DNA from 3 places in the Variovorax sp. PDC80 genome. Region 1 is predicted to be linked to each of the others. Evidence: predicted binding sites of a transcription regulator. Region 1 holds the regulator's gene; each other region holds the start of a gene.
What was found. The regulator LexA, encoded in region 1, represses DNA repair genes until DNA is damaged. The targets are predictions, from matches to a motif close to ACTGTATNNNNATACAGT.
Positions count from the first base shown of each region.

Region 2: a site for LexA is predicted at 2,108-2,125, ahead of BM109_RS12610 (PA0069 family radical SAM protein). Genes of this name have one in related genera too.
Region 3: a site for LexA is predicted at 2,051-2,068, ahead of BM109_RS28595 (ATP-dependent helicase). Genes of this name have one in related genera too.

Region 1 covers NZ_FOWG01000002.1:767,594-771,869, reverse strand. Annotated here, with positions in the region: gene BM109_RS09110 (D-2-hydroxyacid dehydrogenase family protein) at 1-347, opposite strand, end outside; gene BM109_RS09105 (hypothetical protein) at 605-988, opposite strand; gene lexA (transcriptional repressor LexA) at 1,166-1,840, opposite strand; gene BM109_RS09095 (asparaginase) at 1,913-2,875, shown strand; gene adk (adenylate kinase) at 2,949-3,605, opposite strand; gene kdsB (3-deoxy-manno-octulosonate cytidylyltransferase) at 3,910-4,276, opposite strand, start outside.
Region 2 covers NZ_FOWG01000003.1:593,017-597,292, reverse strand. Annotated here, with positions in the region: gene BM109_RS12625 (SAM-dependent methyltransferase) at 1-911, opposite strand, end outside; gene BM109_RS12620 (thiol-disulfide oxidoreductase DCC family protein) at 947-1,378, opposite strand; gene BM109_RS12615 (GbsR/MarR family transcriptional regulator) at 1,441-2,028, opposite strand; gene BM109_RS12610 (PA0069 family radical SAM protein) at 2,152-3,249, shown strand; gene BM109_RS12605 (efflux transporter outer membrane subunit) at 3,200-4,276, opposite strand, start outside.
Region 3 covers NZ_FOWG01000011.1:123,328-127,603, forward strand. Annotated here, with positions in the region: gene BM109_RS28580 (ABC transporter substrate-binding protein) at 1-96, shown strand, start outside; gene BM109_RS28585 (5'-methylthioadenosine/adenosylhomocysteine nucleosidase) at 136-870, shown strand; gene corA (magnesium/cobalt transporter CorA) at 863-1,849, opposite strand; gene BM109_RS28595 (ATP-dependent helicase) at 2,081-4,213, shown strand.

The DNA.
Region 1 (4,276 bases):
GCCGACATGATCAGTGCCCAGGTCAGTTCGGCCGGCGCCTGCGGCGAGCCCGAGCCCTCGGCCACCGCCACGCCACGCTCGGTGCACGCGGCCACGTCGATGTGGCTGCTGACGCGGCCCGTCTGCGAGATCAGCTTGAGCTTGGGGAGTTTCTCGATCAGCTGGCGCGAGATCTGGCTACGCTCGCGGATCAGGACGATCACGTCGGCGTCTTTGAGTCGCACCGAGAGTTGACCGATGCCCTTGACGGTGTTGGTGTAGACCTTGGCTGCGTAGGCATCGAGCTTCGAAGCACAGTGCAGCTTGCGCACCGCATCCTGGTAATCGTCGAGGATCACAATATTCATGGCATGCCATTGTGCCTCGCAGCATGGAATCGGCGCGCCGTTGAACGTTTGGATACGGCCCCTGGGCCCCGAAAGGGGTGAAAACGGGGGCAAAGGCAGGAGAAGCAGGGGCAAAGGCGGGCAAAGGGGCGAGGTCGGCACCGCCTTCCCGACAGGGTGTGAACAAACCGGCTGCTATGGTTTCTTCACACCCCTGAGCCTAGACCTCGCGCGTCCACGCAATCGAGCGACCGCGTGAAACGCCGAGGCCGGCGCCCTCAGTGCAGGTGCACGGGGCGGGGCGACGCGGCGGCGGTTTCGAGTGCCTCGAGCGCGGCGAGGCGGTCGAGTTCAGCGCACACATCCGCCATCCGGCCCGAAATCACCACGCGGTTGCTGTTGCGCGCGCCGCCCTGCTGGCGGTCGACGACGCGCACCACTCGCAGCGGACGCGACGGCGCCTGGGCGACGGCTGCGGCCGTGACGGCGTTCTGTCCGCTGTCACCGCGTGCCGTGCACGACGGCCGTACCGCGACATAGCGCAGCTCGCTGGCACACAGGTCGTCATCGCGACGGTGTGCGGGGCGGGCGGGCAACCAGCGGCTCGCGAGCGACTGCAGCGGCATCCAAAGATCGACGAAGGTGAGGAGGGCGATTCCCATGTGAACTCCAAGAAGGTTTGAGGTTGAACACAGGCAGGATTCGTTGTCATCGGGCGCAGCAGGGTGATGGCGACAAAGCGCCATACGCCCGCCACCTGCGGCGACCGGATGGGGGATGCGTGATGCGGATCCGCGAAGCGGCTCGGCGATGCAGACCGCCGGGCCGGCTCGGCAGGCCTACATCAGCATGGTGTTTCGGATCAGGCCGACCGCGAGGCCTTCGATTTCGAAGGGCTCGCCGGGTTGGACCACGATGGTCGGGTAGTCGGGGTTCTCGGCATGGAGCTCGATCACCTGCTTGTTGCGCTTGAGGCGCTTGACGGTCACTTCGTCGCCGAGGCGCGCCACCACGATCTGGCCGTTGCGCGCTTCCTTGGTGGCCTGCACGGCGAGCAGGTCGCCGTCCATGATGCCGGCGTCGCGCATCGACATGCCGCGCACCTTGAGCAGGTAGTCGGGCTGGCGCTGGAACAGCGTGTTCTCGACGTAGTAGGTCTGGTCGACATGCTCCTGCGCGAGGATCGGCGAACCGGCCGCGACGCGGCCGATGAGCGGCAGCGCGAGTTGCGCCATGCCGGGCAGCGACAGCGAGAACTGGCTGTTGCGCGATTCGGCCAGTGAGCGCAGTGCATCGCCCTTGAGGCGGATGCCGCGCGAGGTACCGCTCACGAGCTCGATGACGCCCTTGCGGGCCAGCGCCTGCAGGTGTTCCTCGGCGGCATTGGCGGAGCGAAAGCCCAGCTCGCTCGCGATTTCGGCACGAGTGGGCGGCGCCCCGGTACGGGCAATGGCGCTCTGGATCAGATCGAGGATCTGCTGCTGGCGGGCGGTAAGCTTCACGGCGAACTGCATGGTGGTTCCTTGCGGCACTGGCTGAACATCCAGTACCTGTATTTTTAACCAGTTTTTCAAAGTTGGCAAGTCATGGTGACTTCATCCCTTTCGAATCCGCGGCGCGTGGTGGTGCTCGGCACCGGCGGCACCATCTCGGGCCGCGCGACGAACAGCGGCGACAACATCGGCTACACCGCCGGCGAGGTTGGCGTGGCCGACCTGCTCGGCGGAATCGAAGCGCCCGTAGGCGTGACGCTGGCGGCGGAGCAGGTGGCGCAGATCGACAGCAAGGACATGTCCTTCGCGATCTGGCGTGCGCTGGCGCTGCGCTGCGCCCACTGGCTGGCGCAGCCCGACGTGGCTGGCGTGGTGATCACCCACGGCACCGACACGCTCGAGGAGACCGCCTTCTTCCTCCAGAGGGTGCTGGCGCCGCGCAAGCCCATCGTGCTGACCTGCGCCATGCGCCCGGCCTCCGCGCTGTCGCCCGACGGTCCGCAGAACGTGCGCGATGCGATTGCCGTGGCCGCGACGCCGGGCGCGCAGGGCGTGACCGCGGTATGCGCGGGCACGGTGCTCGGTGCCTTCGACGTGCAGAAGGTGCACACCTATCGGCTCGATGCCTTCGACGCGGGCGACGCGGGGCCGGTGGGCTACGTGGAGGAGGGCGAGGTACGGCGCGTGCGCGACTGGCCGGCTTCGGAAGCAGGCGCAGCCCTCGGCCGTCTTCCCGAGGACGAGGCCGCATGGCCGCGCGTGGAGATCGTGATGAGCCACGCGGGCGCGAGCGGCGCGTTGATCCATGCGCTGCGTGCCGATGGCACGACGGCGTCGCCTCTGCGTGGCCTCGTGCTGGCGACCACCGGCAACGGCACGCTGCACCATGCGCTCGAGGTGGCCGCGCTCGAGGCGCAAGAGGCCGGCATCGCGGTGCTGCGCGCCACCCGCTGCACGCAAGGGCGCATCCTGCCCAAACCGGGTGACCGCCTGCGCGATGCGGGCGCGCTGACACCCGTCAAGGCGCGCATCGCGCTGACGCTCGAGTTGCTCTGAAGGTCGGGCGCCAAAGAAAAAGCCGCGTCGCGGGCCTCGAGGCCCGCACGCGGCTTGCGATTCGAGTCGGGGATCAGCTGCTCAGTGCGGCCAGTGCACGTTGCGTGATCTCTTCGACCGTGCCCACGCCCTGGATGGCGCGGTACTTCGGCGCGGCGGCCGGATCGGTCTTGGCCCAGGCCGAGTAGTAGTCGACCAGCGGACGCGTCTGCTGGCTGTAGACGTCGAGCCGCGTGCGCACGGTCTCTTCTTCGTCGTCCTTGCGCTGGATCAGTTCCTCGCCGGTCAGGTCGTCCTTGCCTTCGACCTTGGGCGGGTTGAACTTGAGGTGGTAGGTGCGTCCCGAGGCCGGGTGCGAGCGGCGGCCGCTCATGCGTTCGATGATGTCGCTGAAAGGCACGTCGATCTCGAGCACGTAGTCGAGCTTGACGCCCGCGGCCTTCATCGCGTCGGCCTGCGGAATGGTGCGCGGGAAGCCATCGAACAGGAAGCCTTCGGCGCAGTCGGGCTGGGCGATGCGTTCCTTCACGAGATTGATGATGAGGTCGTCGCTGACCAGCGCACCCGCATCCATCACGGCCTTGGCCTGCAGGCCCAGCGGGGTGCCGGCCTTGACGGCGGCGCGCAGCATGTCGCCGGTGGAAATCTGCGGAATGCCGTACTTCTGGCAAATGAAGGCCGCCTGCGTGCCTTTGCCCGCCCCGGGCGCGCCCAACAAAATCAGTCTCATGGTGTCCTCGGAGGGTTCTTGGATTTGTGTCACGTCGCGCAGGCACCCTTCGATGAAGACAAAGTGCCACGGACGGAGTTGCGTCGAGGATAGCACGCGGCCCCGTGAACAATTTCGCCGGGCACCTGCGATGGCGATGGCCGGAAAGCGATGATCGAGACTCCTTGCGCTCCGAAGCCGGCTCTTCGTGGATGGATCGGGCAAGTTGGACGAAGATTGGACTGCCGTTCGAAGCCTGGAACTTCCAGGCCTGGATGGCATCCGCGTGACTGATTGCAGTGGCCGGCCGCCGCTAGGCCAGCGCTCAGTTCGCGGCGCCGAACAGTGCTCGCACCCGCGCCAGGTCTTCCGGCGTGTCCACGCCCGGTCCCGGCGCCGCATCGCTCACATGCACCGCGATGCGATGCCCATGCCACAGCGCGCGCAGTTGCTCGAGCGCCTCGATGGTTTCGAGCGGCGAGGGCGGCAGCGAGGGGAACCGGCGCACGAAACCCGCACGGTAGCCGTAGATGCCGATGTGGCGCAGCGGTGCGGGCGAAGGCAGTTGCGTCGGAGGCACGCCCGGCGCGGCACCATCGCGCCACCAGGGAATCGGCGCGCGGCTGAAATAGAGCGCATTGCCCTGCGCGTCGAGCACGGCCTTCACGACGTTCGGATTGAGATAGTCGGCC
Region 2 (4,276 bases), on a different contig from region 1:
CTGACCATGCAGTAGTCGAAGTCGCGCCAGAACAGGCCCAGCGCGAGCGCGCAGTAGCTGGCCACGATGTGCTTGCGGCGCCACGGGCTCAGGCGTCCGCGCGCCTTCCAGAGCTCGGCCAGCGTGAAGCGGGTGGCGAGCGCGGGGATGTGCAGCGCGCTCGGCGCGACGCGCCAGCGCAGCGAGCGCACCTCGATGTCCTCGAAGCCGTGTTGGCGCAGCGCGGCCACGAAGTCCGCGCGCACGGCCAGCGTCGGCACGGCCCAGCTGTCGGCCCACAGGCGGTGCAGCCAGCGCGCGAGGCGGCCGGGCTCGCGGCGCAGCAGGAAGCCGTCGACCACCACCAGTCGTGCGCCGGGCTTGAGCAGGCGCGCGGCCTCGCGCACGAAGTCGGCCTTGGCGGTGCCCTCGGCATAGCAGGCGCTCTCGAGCGCCCAGGCGCCGTCGGCCTGCGCGGCCGGCAGGCCGGTGCGCGTGTAGTCGGCCTCGAGGTGCGCCATGCGGTCGGCCACGCCGGCCTGGGCGTCGAGGCGTGCGGCGATGCGGTTCTGCACCGGCACGTTGGTGACGGTCACGGCGTAGAGGCGGCGGTCGTCGCTCACCAGCGTGCGCGCGGTGGCGCCGGCGCCGCAGCCCAGGTCGAGCACGCAGTGGCGGCCGTCGGCCGTGGGGCGCTCGCCGAGCCGCAGCGCGCGGCCGACCTCGCGGTTCATCTCGACCAGCATGCCTTCGCGGCGCAGCGGATTCAGGCCCGCGCGCCAGTAGCCGAAGTGCATGTTGTAGCTGGGGCTCCAGGCACCGTAGTCGGTGGCGACCTCGGTGAAGTAGTCCTGCGTGTCGGCACGGCTGACCGGGGCCGAGGCATCGGCGGCCTGCGGCAGGTGGAAATCGGGTTGGAAGACGCTGGGCATGCGATGGACTCCTGGTCGGAAATGCGATGCGGGTGTCAGAGCCGGCACTGGTCGTCGGCGCAGGTGCGCGAGGCCTTCGCGGCCGGGCCGGCGAGCAGGGTCACGAACCAGCCGGGCAGGCGCTGGCGGTTGCGCGCCAGCGCGGCATAGGCGCGATCGGCCAGCGGCGCGACCAGCGGCAGGTCGAGCAGGGCGCCGCCGTTGGGCAGGCCGACCGCCTCGCGGCAGGCGCGGATCGCGGGCACGCCGACCCGCACGCGGCCGGCGGCATCGACCACGTGGATCGCGGTCATCAGGGCGTTGCGCGGCGCCGGGCCGGCATCGAAATCCGGCGGCGAGCAGTCGACCAGAACGAGCCGCGCGGCCGCGTCGCGTGCCTTCATCGCGCCCATTTCGGCGGTGCACAGGCGGCAGGTGGCGTCGTAGTAGACGGTCAGCGGGTAGGCGATGGCGGTGGGACGGGACATGGTGTTCTTTGTTCTCGATATTTCTGTCAAAACAGAAATAAATGGGCAAAAAAAAGCCGGCCTCAGATCATCGGCAGGCTCGCGTGGTGGGCGTCGGGATCGTCCTTGCCGGTGGCGGGCGCGGGCGCATCGCCGCGAACGAACTTCTGCACGCTCGCGCCCAGCGTCAGCACCTTGTCGAGCGTGCCGGGCGACAGCCGCAGCATCTCGTCGGCCCAGGTGGCGAGCTTGGCCATCAGGTCCATGGTGGAGCGGATGCGGTCCTGCGCATCGGCCGATTCCTTCTGGAAGTCGGGGCTCGCGACGATCTCGCGCAGCACGCGGATGGTGGGATCGAACTCGCGTTCCTTGCGCTCGCGCACCACGGTGCGGAACAGCTCCCAGACATCGACGCTGGTCTCGAAGTAGTCGCGCCGGTCGCCCAGCATGTGGGTGACGCGCACCAGGTTCCAGGCCTGCAGTTCCTTCAGGCTGTTGCTCACGTTGGAGCGCGCCACGCCCAGCGTGTCGGACAGCTCCTCGGCATGGATCGGCTTGCCGTGCACGAACAGCAGCGCGTGGATCTGCGAGACGGTGCGGTTGACGCCCCACATGGAGCCCATCTCGCCCCAGTGGAGGACGAACTTGCGTTGGATGTCGGTGAGTTCCATGCGCTGGAGTCTAGGACTTCCGAAATTTCTGTCAAGAAAGAAATAGAAAAATCGCCGTGGCCGGTTGGAATGGTGAAATACTGTATGTTTAAACAGTTAGTAGATCCGCGAAGGAGTTGCGCCATGCCACCCGCCGCCTACATCCCCATCCAGGCCATCAAGGGCCGCGGCGCCGCCACGCGGCTCGCGCACCGCTTCTCGAAGGACGAGCGCGATGCCTTCGACGACGGCTGGGGCACGCTCGAGGAGAACGCCGCCGAGGCCGACGAACTCGAGCCGCTGGCCACCGAGGTGCGCTTCGAGGACGTGAAGTCGGCCATGAACGAGAACGACTCGCCCGACATCTACTTCGACCGCTCGATCAACCCCTACCGCGGCTGCGAGCATGGCTGCATCTACTGCTTCGCGCGGCCCACGCACAGCTACCTCAACCTGTCGCCGGGGCTGGACTTCGAGACCAAGCTGATCGCCAAGCGCAACCTGGTCGAGGTGCTGCGCCGCGAGCTGGGCCGCAAGAGCTACCGGCCCAGCCACATCGCGATCGGCACGGCCACCGACTGCTACCAGCCGATCGAGCGCGAGTTGCGCATCACGCGCTCGCTGATCGAGCTGCTGTCGGAGGTCAACCACCCCTTCGGACTGGTGACCAAGTCCAGCGCGATCGAACGCGACCTCGACCTGATCGCGCCGGCCGCCGCGCGCGGCCTGGCGGCGGTGTACGTGACCGTGACCACGCTCGACGGCGAACTCGCGCGCAAGCTCGAGCCGCGCGCCGCGGCGCCGCACCGGCGGCTGCGCACCATCCGCACGCTGGCCGAGGCCGGCGTGCCGGTGGGCGTGAGCGTGGCGCCGCAGATTCCGTTCGTGACGGAAGACATGGAACAGGTGCTCGAGGCGGCCTGGGAGGCGGGCGCGCGCAGCGCCTTCTACACGATGATCCGGCTGCCCTGGGAGGTGGCGCCGCTGTTCAAGCAGTGGCTGGCGCTGCACTACCCGCAGCGCGCGGACCGCATCATGGCGCGCATCCACGACGTGCGCGGCGGCAAGGACTACGACGCCGACTTCGCCACGCGCATGAAGGGCACGGGCCTGTGGGCCGACCTGCTGCGCCAGCGCTTCGAGAAGGCGACCGCGCGCATCGGCTTCAACCGCGAGCGCATCGCGCTCGACCTCAGCGCTTTTCGGCCACCTGGCGCGCCGGGGCAGGGCAGCCTGTTCTAGATGCGAGCGCGGCGTCCGCGTTGCCGTCGCCGCACCAGTCGCCGCCCAGCGCCTTCACGAGGAACACCGAGGTCAGCAGGCGCTGCCCCTGCAGCTGCGCGGCCTGGCGCTCCACCGTCAGCAGCGACTGCTGCGCGGTGATCACGTCGAGGTAGGTCGAGGCACCACCCTCGTAGCGGCTGTTGGCCATGTCGAGCACGCGCCGCGCGGCCGCCACGGCCGACTGCGCCTGGGCGGTGGCGCGCTCGAGCGCCGCGAGGCCGTCGATGCCGTCCTGCACCTCCTGCATCGCGGTCAGCACCACGCGGCGGTAGTTGCCGACGGTGGCGTCGTAGCCGGCCTTGGCGAAGTCCACGCCCGCGCGCACGCGGCCGCCGTCGAACAGTACCTGCGTGGCCGACACGCCCACCGACCACAACAGGCTCGGCGCATCGAACAGCGACTCGATCAGCCGGCTGTCGACGCCGACCGTGGGCGCGATCAGGATGCTCGGATAGAAGGCCGCGGTCGCCACGCCGATCTGCGCATTAGCCGCGGCCATCGCGCGCTCGGCCGAGGCCACGTCGGGCCGGCGCTCGAGCACGTCGGAGGGCACGCCCAGCGGCACCGCGGGCGGGCGGATCTCGCGCAGGTCGGTCGCCAGCGCGAACGAAGGCGCGGGCGTGCCGGTCAGGGTGGCGAGCGCATGCTCGTACTGCGCGCGCTGCTTCCTCAGCACGTCGACCTGGGTCAGCGTGGTCTCGAGCAGCGCCTGCTGCTGCGCCACGTCGAGGCCCGAGACGGCGCCCAGGTCGTGCCGCGCCGTCACCAGCTCGAGCGCACGCCGCTGCAGCGCGATCGAGCGCGTCAGCACGTCGAGCTCGATGTCGGTGGAGCGCAGGTTGAAATAGCTGCTCGCCACGTCGGCCGACAGCAGCAGCCGCGTGTTGGCGAGGTCGGCCGCCGACTGCTCGGCCGAGGCGCTCGCGCCTTCCACGCTGCGCTGCACGCGGCCCGCGAGGTCGAGCTCGTAGCTGGCGTTGAGCGA
Region 3 (4,276 bases), on a different contig from region 1:
CACGCGGTGCAGCTCAAGCCGGTGCGCAAGGAAGTGATCGACTTCAAGCTCAGCCCCTTCGGCCGCCACACCTTCTACGGCGTGGACATCAAGTAAGCGGTGGGGGCCACCGCACCCATCGCGATCGTCGCGGCGATGCACGAGGAGCTGAAGGCGCTCCTCGCGCTGATGCCCGACGAGCAGCGCGTGCGCGTCGCGGGCCGCGACTTCTGGGTCGGCCACCTGCAGGGCCAACCCGTGGTCGCGGTGCTGTCGCGCATCGGCAAGGTCGCGGCCGCGGTGACGGCCACGCTGCTGCTCGAGCGCTTCGGCGTGCGCGCCATCGTCTTCAGCGGTGTGGCGGGCGGGCTCGCGCCGGGCGTCGAGGTCGGCGACGTGGTCGTGGCGACCGAGCTGCTGCAGCACGACATGGATGCCTCGCCGCTCTTTCCGAAGCACGAGGTGCCGTTGATGGGAATCTCGCGTTTCAAGGCCGATGCGGCGATCGGCGATGCACTGGCGGCCGTGGCCGAGCAGACCTTGCGCGATCCCGTGGCCCTGGTGGGGCAGGGCGCCGTCGACGAATTCGGCCTGCGTTCGCCGACCGTGCATCGCGGCCTGCTGATCAGTGGCGACCGCTTCGTCGCGACCGCGGCCGAAAGCGAGGCGCTGCGCCGCGCGCTGCCCGATGCGCTGGCGGTGGAGATGGAAGGCGCCGCGGTGGCTCAGGTGTGCCACGACTACGGCGTGCCCTTCGCCGCGATGCGCACGATCTCGGACCGTGCCGACGACGCGGCCCATGGCGACTTCGCACGCTTCGTCGCCGAGGTCGCGAGCCGCTACAGCCTGGCGCTGGTCGGCGCCTGGCTCGCCGCCCAGCCTTCTACTTGAGCCAGCCGCGCCGGCGGAAGTACCACATCGGCACCAGCGCGCTCGCGGCCATCAGCACGATGGCGTAGGGATAGCCCATGGCCCAGTCGAGCTCGGGCATGAACTTGAAGTTCATGCCGTAGATGCTCGCGATCAAGGTCGGCGGCAGCAGCGCGACGCTGGCCACCGAGAAGATCTTGATCGTCTTGTTCTGGTTGATGTTGATGAAACCGACGGTCGCATCCATCAGGAAGTTGATCTTGTCGAACAGGAAGGCCGTGTGGTTGTCGAGCGATTCGATGTCGCGCAGGATCTGCCGCGCCTCCTCGAACTGCTCGGCATTGAGCATCTTGCTGCGCATCATGAAGCTGACCGCGCGGCGCGTGTCCATCACGTTGCGGCGGATGCGCCCGTTCAGGTCTTCCTGGCGCGCGATGGCGCCCAGCACCTCGCCCGCGAGTTCGTCGCTGACGTTGCCCGAGAGCACCTTCTTGCTGGCGGCCTCGAGCTCGTCGTAGATGTTCTCGAGCGAGTCGGCCGAGTACTCGGCGTCGGCGTCGAAGAGCTTGAGCATCACTTCCTTCGCGTCCTCGATCAGCCCCGGGGCGCGGCGCGCGCGCATGCGCAACAGGCGGAACACGGGCACGTCCTCGTCGTGGATCGAGAACAGCACGCCGCGGCTGCGCAGGTCGGTGTTGTGCTGGTTGAGGATGAACGCGACGCGCACCGCGCGCGGGGCTTCGTCGTCGTCGATCAGGAAGTCGCTGCGGATGTGGAGCTCGCCGTTGTCCTCTTCATAGAAGCGCGCCGATTCCTCGATGTCCTCGTCCATCGCGTCCTCGGGGATCGAGAGGCCGTAGTACTGCTTGATCCAGCGCTTCTCCTCGAGCGTGGGCGATTCGAGGTCGACCCAGATCGGCTGGAAGCGGGAGAGCTCCTCGAGGGCCTCGATCTCTTCCTGGACGAGGCGGCCGTTGGCGAGCGTGAAGATATTGAGCATGGCTCACTCCCGTGAAATGGCTGGGGCGATGGGGCGGACGGGCGGGGGGGCGAGAAAGGGGGCGCTTTCAAATCCCGGACCCGGTCGGCCGGACTCAGCCGGGAGTTGAAAGCTGCCGAGACGGGGCGGTTTCCACGATGCGGTCTCCAGTTGCAGCGAGGCGCGATTATGTCATCGGCGAATGAGCGCAGAGTTGGCTGGACTGGACGAACATCCAGTAGAGTGGCGCCCATGCCGAGCGCCGTGTCCCCCGTTTTTTCCAGCCCGCCGGCGACCCAGGCCGAGCGCCTCGCGGCCGCCCTCGCCAGCCTCAACGACGAGCAGCGCGCGGCGGTCGAGCACGGGGTGGAGGCGCTGGCTGGTGGCGCGCCGGACGCGGCCGATGCAGGGCCCTTGCTCGTCATCGCCGGCGCCGGCTCGGGCAAGACCAGCACGCTGGCGCACCGGGTGGCGCACCTGATCGCGCGCGGGGTCGACCCGCAGCGCCTGCTGCTTTTGACCTTCTCGCGCCGCGCCGCGCAGGAAATGGCGCAGCGCGCCGGCCAGGTGCTCGCGCGCGTGCTGGGGCTGCAGGCCCACACCGCGCCCGCGCTGCCCTGGGCCGGCACCTTCCACGGCATCGGCGCGCGGCTGCTGCGCGAGTACGCCGCGCAGATCGGGCTGGACGACAACTTCACCATCCACGACCGCGGCGACGCCGAGGACCTGATGGGGCTGGCGCGGCACGAGCTCGGTTTCTCGTCGAGCGCGCGCCGCTTTCCGCACAAGGGCACCTGCCTGTCGATCTATTCGCGCTGCGTGAACACGCGCGCGCCGCTCGAGTCGGTGTTGAAGCAGTCCTTTCCGTGGTGCGCCGAATGGGGCGTCGAGCTGCAGCAGCTGTTCGGCGCCTACGTCGAGGCCAAGCAGCAGCAGAACGTGCTCGACTACGACGACCTGCTGCTCTACTGGGCCGGCATGATGGAGGAGCCCACGCTGGCGCAGCACCTGGGCGCGCGCTTCGACCACGTGCTGGTCGACGAGTACCAGGACACCAACCTGCTGCAGGCCGCGATCCTGCTCGCGCTCAAGCCCGATGGCCGGGGCGTGACGGTGGTGGGCGACGACGCGCAGTCGATCTACTCGTTCCGCGGCGCGACGGTGCGCAACATCCTCGACTTCCCCTCGCAGTTCTCGCGGCCGGCGCGCGTGGTCACGCTGGAGCGCAACTACCGCTCCACCCAGCCGATCCTCGACGTGTCGAACGCATGCATCGCGCATGCGGCCGAGCGCCATGCCAAGACGCTGTGGACCGACAAGCCCTCGGCCGGGCGGCCGCAGATCGTGCGCGTGCCCGACGAATCGCAGCAGGCCTGCTGGGTGGCCGACAAGGTGCTCGCGCACCGCGAGGGCGGGCTCGCGCTCAAGTCGCAGGCGGTGCTGTTCCGCACCTCGAGCCACAGCGCGCCGCTCGAGCTCGAGCTGGCGCGCCGCAACATCCCGTTCGTGAAGTACGGCGGGCTCAAGTTCCTCGAGGCCTCGCACGTGAAGGACCTGCTCGCGGTGCTGCGCTTCGCGCAGAACCCGCGCGGGCGCATGGCGGGCTTTCGCGTCACGCAGCTGATCCCGGGCATCGGGCCGGCCACCAGCGCGAAGCTGCTCGACGCGATGGACCAGGCGGCCGATCCGGCCGTCGCGCTGCGCGACTTCGTGCCGCCGAGCGCCGCGCGCGCCGAATGGGCCGCCTTCGCCGAGGCCTATGCCGCGCTGCGCGCGCCGTCGCTGGCCTGGCCGGCCGACGTGGGCATCGCGATGGACTGGTACCTGCCGCACCTCGAGCGGCTCTACGACGACACCGCGGGCACGCGCCGCGGCGACGTCGAGCAACTGGTGCACATGGCCTCGGGCTACGCCTCGCGCGAACGCTTCCTCACCGAGCTCACGCTCGATCCGCCCGAAGCCACCAGCGACCGGCCGGGGCCGCCGCTGCTCGACGAGGACTACCTGATCCTCTCGACCATCCATTCGGCCAAGGGCCAGGAGTGGAACTCCGTCCACGTGCTCAACGTGGTCGACGGCTGCATGCCGGCCGACGTGGCGCAGAGCGCGCAGGAGCTCGAGGAGGAGCGGCGCCTGCTCTACGTCGCCATGACCCGCGCCCGCGACCACCTGCACCTGCTGGTGCCGCAGCGCTTCTACATCCCGCAGCAGGCCGCGCGCGGCGACCGGCATCTCTATGCCAACCGCAGCCGCTTCATTCCCGATGCCGACCTCGCGCGCTTCGAGGCCCAGACCTGGCCGCCCCCGCCGCCGCGCGCGCCGGCAGTGCCGCCGCCGGCCGCGGTGATCGACCTGCGAAACCGGATGCGCGCCGCCTGGCGCTGAGCAAGCCCGGCCCTTTCTTCAGCAGGGTCATGCGCGGGTGGCCGCGAAAGATGGGCGCGGCAG